2 regions of the Lysinibacillus sp. FSL M8-0216 genome follow, and region 1 is predicted to be linked to the other one. Evidence: riboswitches for the same ligand, from Rfam matches in the RefSeq annotation. Region 1 holds a riboswitch; the other holds the start of a gene.
What was found. Region 1 has a riboswitch for FMN ahead of ribE (riboflavin synthase). Riboswitches for the same ligand answer to the same signal wherever they lie in the genome.
Positions count from the first base shown of each region.

Region 1 (3,272 bases):
AGGATCTAAAACACGCACAAATGACATTTGCTACAGATAAGAGATCTCATAAAGAAGTGTTGAAGGTAAAAGATGTAGTGCTCTCCTATCAGCTAGAAGATAGCAAGAAAATATTATTGCAAGATATTGAGTTTTCCTTGGATAGAGGAGATCGGGTCGCATTAGTAGGTCCAAATGGTGTTGGGAAATCAACGCTTTTGAAGGCGTTATTACATGAATTGTCTCCGGACCGTGGCGTTATCGCATGGGGAAATGGTGTGACAATCGGCTATTATGATCAAGAGCAAGAGACATTACATCCTAATAATACGGTATTACAAGAGGTTTGGAGTACTTTCCCTTCGATGGAAGAGGCAAGAATACGGTCAGTACTCGGTAATTTTTTATTTACGAAAGAGGATGTTTTTAAAAAGATAGCCTCCCTTAGCGGCGGGGAAAAAGCGCGTGTAGCGTTAGCAAAGCTTATTTTGCAAAAAGCCAATGTGCTTATTATGGATGAGCCGACCAATCATCTTGATTTATTTAGCAAGGAAGTTTTGGAGGAGGCGCTATTGCAATTTGACGGCACCTTATTATGCATTTCTCATGATCGTTATTTCCTTAATAAGCTAGCAAATAAATTGCTTGAATTATCACCAACTGGGATGACGGCCTTTTCGGGAAATTATGATGATTATGTTCAAAAAATAAGCCATTAAAGGATTTAGGGGCTACCTCTATAGCAAGAGGTGGCCCCTTTTTTAAAAATTACAGACAGAAGTATAGATAATATAATTAAATAGTGTTATCGTAAGAACTAGCTAAATAAAATGATCCTTCGGGGTAGGGTGAAATTCCCAATCGGCGGTGATGAAGTAATTCAAAGTCCGTGAGCGCAAGCTGATTTGGTGCAAATCCAAAACCGACAGTAACAGTCTGGATGGGAGAAGGGTATAAGTGCGAGCTTTTTAAATTCAATGTAATTTAGAAGGTCTATTTGACTATGCATTTATGACACGACTTCCCGCAAGTATGTTGGGAAGTTTTTTTATTTAGCCAATCAATTGAATAGAAGATGTTCTTCGGGGTAGGGTGAAATTCCCAATCGGCGGTGATGAAGCAATTCAAAGTCCGTGAGCGCAAGCTGATTTGGTGCAAATCCAAAACCGACAGTGATAGTCTGGATGGGAGAAGAACAAATAAGATACTAGTCTATGGAAAAAATGTATATCCAAATAGGCTTATTTATTGATGTCTTATACTCCCAAAACCCCTTTGTCAAAGGGGTTTTTCTTTTTATATGAGCTTTAAGAAGGGAGACGGATAGAAGCTCAAGAGTGGTGGATAGAAACCCAAAAGTGACGGATAGAAGCTCAAGAGTGACGGATAGAAACCCAAAAGCCACGGATAGAAGCTACGTAAGATCAGTGTGAAAGCAGGTGAAGAAATGTTTACAGGTATTGTGGAGGATATTGGCACTATTAAAGCCTTGCAAATCAATAAGAACAGTATGAAAATTACGGTTCAATCATCGAAAGTTGCTGAAGATGTGGGGTTAGGGGATAGTATAGCGGTCAATGGTGTTTGTTTAACGGTTACTCATTTTACGAATCGAGAGCTTACGATGGATGTTATGCCTGAAACCGTCAAAGCTACAAATTTACATCAGCTGACAATAGGGGATCCGGTTAATTTGGAGCGTGCGATGCCTGCTAATGGGCGATTTGGGGGTCACTTTGTTGCTGGTCATGTCGATGGTGTTGGGAAGATTTTACGAAAACGTCCGGTGGCCAACGCGGTTTATATTGATATCGAATTGTCTGAGGAACTAACAAGTTTCTGTATTCCGAAGGGCTCCGTAACGATTGATGGCACAAGCTTAACAATCTTTCATGTTGAAACGAAGCAGGTCACGATTTCACTGATTCCTCATACTTACAAGGAAACGATTTTAGGTATGAAAAAAGTAGGCGCTTTCGTCAATATTGAAACAGATTTAGTCGGTAAATATATTTTAAACGAATTGAAAAATGAGCAAGGCAAGTCAATGATTACAAGAGATTATTTAGCACGACATGGTTTTTAAAATCACATAATGAGGAGATGAAAAATAGTGCTACATGCAATTGAAGATGCCATAGAGGATTTAAAGCAAGGGAAAATAATCATCGTAGTGGATGATGAGGATCGGGAAAATGAGGGGGATCTTCTAGCGCTTGCTGAATTTATTACTCCGGAAACGATCAACTTTATGGCGACTTATGGAAAAGGTCTAATTTGTACGCCGATTTCGCAGAAGCTAGCACATCAGTTAGATCTGCACCCAATGGTTCAGCACAATACGGATAACCATCAAACAGCATTTACCGTAAGTATCGATCATATGGACACAACAACGGGGATTAGTGCCTTTGAGCGGGCATTCACCATACAAAAGATGTTGGGATCTCAGGCGAAAAAAACTGATTTTCGTCGACCAGGACACATTTTTCCACTAATCGCAAAGGATAATGGTGTCTTAGAGCGAAGGGGCCATACGGAGGCGAGCATTGATTTAGCTAAGCTTTGTCACAGTATTCCTGCTGGAGTGATTTGTGAAATTATGGGGGACGATGGTCACATGATGCGCTTTGATGAATTGACAAAGTATGCAGCACATCATGGATTAAAAATGATTTCCATTGAGGCGTTAGCCGCTTATCGCAGTCAATCATTTACAACAAACTAATAACGAGGGAGATTTTAAAAAATGGGTCAAACATTTGAAGCACAATTAATTGGGACGGATTTAAAAATTGCGGTAGTCGTAGGTCGATTCAATGAGTTTATTACAAGCAAATTATTAGATGGTGCAATGGATGGATTAAAAAGACACGGTGTAGATGAAGCATCCATTGATGTTGCATGGGTGCCAGGAGCTTTTGAAGTGCCTTTTATTGCGAAACAATTAGCAGAGACAAAGAAATATGATGCCATTATTGGTTTAGGGACTGTTATTCGTGGTTCTACAACACATTATGATTATGTGTGTAATGAGTCGGCAAAAGGAATTGCGAATGTATCCTTAACGACCAATGTACCAGTTATTTTCGGTATTGTTACAACAGAAAATATTGAACAGGCGATTGAGCGTGCGGGAACGAAATCAGGTAATAAAGGCTATGATTCCGCGATATCGGCAATTGAGATGGCTAATCTACAAAAAATGATTGGCTAAGAACATTCTGAATAGGTTATCACAGTATTTGTTTCTTGAATAATTTTTATGTCCATGGGAAAAATATGCCTAAGTA
Region 1 is NZ_CP152007.1:1,582,172-1,585,443, forward strand. Features, by position in the region: gene MKX57_RS07435 (ABC-F family ATP-binding cassette domain-containing protein) at 1-698, shown strand, start outside; FMN riboswitch at 810-935, shown strand; FMN riboswitch at 1,054-1,179, shown strand; gene ribE (riboflavin synthase) at 1,427-2,065, shown strand; gene ribB (3,4-dihydroxy-2-butanone-4-phosphate synthase) at 2,093-2,707, shown strand; gene ribE (6,7-dimethyl-8-ribityllumazine synthase) at 2,729-3,196, shown strand.

Region 2 (3,272 bases), 290 kb from region 1:
ATCAGGCCATAAAAAGAATTTTACCCCGTCCATGGCGCCATCTAATGTGACAGCACGTATCACTAGGACAATGAACATAATAAAGAGCAATGGCATCATCCATTTATTCGCCTTTTCAATACCATTTTGGACACCTAACGAAATAACAAGTACGTTTGCTAATGTAAACAAAGCCAAACCTACAATTGTAATCCAAGGTGTACCAATTATCTTTCCAAATAGTTCTCCAGGATCAATAGCCGGATCAATGACAGCACCCGCTACGCCTAGCCCACTATAAATAAAAATCCAGCCACCGACAACGCTATAAAATGTTAGTAATAAAAAACATCCGAGAACACCCATGCGGCCAATCCATGCCCATCCCTTTTTCGTAGGAGCAATTTTTTTATAGGCAGTAATTGCCTCTGACTGTGTACCTCGTCCTAAAATATATTCAGATAATAGCATCGGGAGCCCAATTAACAATGTAAACAATACAAAGATTAAGAAAAACGCCCCTCCGCCACTTTGTCCGGTTACATACGGAAGCTTCCAAATCGCTCCTAGTCCTATTGCAGCACCTGCTGATGCTAAAATAAATCCTAACTTACTAGACCACTGTCCTTTTTTTCCACTCATCTCTTCAAACTCCTCTAACTTTCTAAACTCTTCTCTAATTTTACATGAAATTATAGCTTTCGACTAGGTATTACTAAAAAAGAACTAGTTATACTTGGACAACCCATTACCTTTTTCTATTTTTTCTACATTTCGCCATAAAAAAGCCTCGAGTTCATCCCTCGAGGCTTAGTACATTTTATTTTGTTATATACATAGAACGCTGGCGGTCAATCCATTTACGCATTGTCGTAAATAATAACGCCATAATACCCGTTAATAAAATCCCTTTGACAATATTAAATGGTAAAATACCAGCGATAATCATTTTATAAAGTGAGTCACCTACAACAGGCTCCATTCCTAAGAAGTAAGTGTACATTGGTAAAAATACAGCATAGTTTAAAACACTCATTCCTACTGCCATCACAACTGTTCCTATTGCTAAACCTCCAACAAGACCAGCGATTGTTTTAAATCGATTAAAAATAAAGCTTACTGGCAAGATGAATAAAATACCTGTTACAAAATTGGCCATATGCCCTACCGGAACGCCTGTTGGAGTGCCTGAGAAAATCCAATCCAACACATTTTTAAACAATTCTACTAAAATACCAGCTACAGGTCCCATTGTGATTGCTGCAAGCAAGGCAGGCATATCACTGAAATCCACTTCCAAAAATGCTGGGAATGGCGGAATTGGGAAATTAAAAAGCATTAATAAAAATGAAATACTGCTCAGCATCCCAATCGTAATAAACGATTGAAGTTTGACATTTTTCTTCATAGAAAACTCTCTCCTCTTTGCTGATTCAATCTCGCAAGAAGAAAGGTGACGATCTTTCAATTGTTTCATGAAAAAACCCTTATGCGTTTAATAAAGCATAAGGGAGAAAGGCATAACGAATAAGCGTCCTCATCAACTAATTTTTGAGCACAGTTTAATAAAACATACAAAAAAGCGCTCGGTCATAGTTCATTTCATGACAATGAATGACGATCGTACCTTCATCTTCTCCCATCCAGACTTTAACTGTCGGCCTTGGAATTTCACCAAGTCAGCCATGCGAAAATTCGCACAGGTCGCGGGCTGAAGAGTTTAACATAAATCAAGCGAGCTAATGAATATATTCACTAGCGATTTATGACTCTATTACCGCCGGTCGGGATTTTCACCCTGCCCCGAAGATGAATCATATTATTTTATACTACAGCTTTACTATAATGAATTACGAAGTAAAAGTAAATAGTTCTGCTCAAAAAATCCGATTAAATTGCTATGTTTTATAAATAGAAAAGGCACTCCCGCCATACAGGAATGCCTCTCTTGTTTTTTTCTTCCTTCGACTATGGTAAAAATTGTTTATTTGGTCCCACTGGCTTTGGTAAATAACCCTTCAAATCAAAGCCTTCCCAGCTTTCTTGCACAACATTATCTAAAAGGAGCTGTTGATTAAAGCTAGCAGCAGTTAACATCATGGCCTCAATTAATTGAGTAGCTCGTATTGGTTCCATAGATGTTAAATCAAGCGGAATATCAAAAGTAACAACGACACCTTCCGCTTGTTCAGTGACTGTGTATGTTACATTTTCAGGCACTACGGATGTATAGACATCATCATTTTTATTTTTCATCAGTGTAAGTGCCTCTGTGACTGTCTCAAAAGATTGACGGAAATCTGGTGATAAATATTCTGCACCATTGGAATCATGGTACAAGTAATAATTATAGTGCTTTGCATTCGTTAAGGACATTCCTTGACTTGGCTCACCTTCTTGAGAAAACTCATACGGGGTTCCATCTTCATTTTGGATTTCCACTTCGGTGTATTCAGAGTCCGAGAATGTGTCTTCCATTGTGCCTTTATATTCATTTACTGCAGCAGAGGCAACATCATAGTCATTCCCCTTTGGCAAGACATGGATAAGCTTATCATCCTTTTCCTTCAGCTCACCTTTATAAGGATGATACTCTGTAAACCCTTTGGCCTCCTCGTCAATTTGAGGAGCATACTTTTCATATATCCGTAAGGTAGAAGGCTTCTCTTCTCCAAAATCCGTAGCCACACGTTCATTTGGAATCACATACGTCATAGGAACACTTTCCGCATCACGCCCTGCCAAACCAATACGGAATACGACAGCATCTTTTACATCCTCCTCATAGACAGATGTACGTAAAGATAAAATGCGCTCATGTTCCGCAACAATACTTTTGGAATCCAGCATTTCATCCTGCGTGGCCGCTTCCTTTGCTGCTGAATCCTCTTGCATCGTCGAAAACTGAGCCGTTTCAGGCATACTCGCTTGATCTTTTTGCTCACCTTGATTGTTCTTCAATATTGTGCCAACTAGTATTGTTAGCACAAAGACTGCGGCTACACTCATATAAATCTGCATATTACGTACTTTTGATTTCGTCGCAGGCTTTTGAATGATAGCACCTTCCTGTTGAGATGGTTCATCTTCTATAGGTTCTTGCATAGCTTCTTGAAGGTGGATATTATCTTGCAAGCGAGCATCTGCCATTAACCGATTTAATATATCTTCTTTCGAACGGTGGTCAGAAAGCTTAGGGGCATTGTTCAGTACATGTTCAAGCTGCTCATCATCAAATGCCTTATGTGTCATTGCCGTTTCGCCTCCTGTTCTCTGATCGGCTGTAGGTGTTG
Region 2 is NZ_CP152007.1:1,291,776-1,295,047, reverse strand. Features, by position in the region: gene MKX57_RS06065 (sodium-dependent transporter) at 1-621, opposite strand, end outside; gene MKX57_RS06060 (ECF transporter S component) at 800-1,387, opposite strand; FMN riboswitch at 1,607-1,794, opposite strand; gene MKX57_RS06055 (RNA polymerase subunit sigma) at 1,948-3,231, opposite strand; gene sigX (RNA polymerase sigma factor SigX) at 3,228-3,272, opposite strand, start outside.
Region 2: linked by a shared signal. The riboswitch ahead of MKX57_RS06060 (ECF transporter S component) and the one ahead of ribE (riboflavin synthase) in region 1 are both predicted to bind FMN.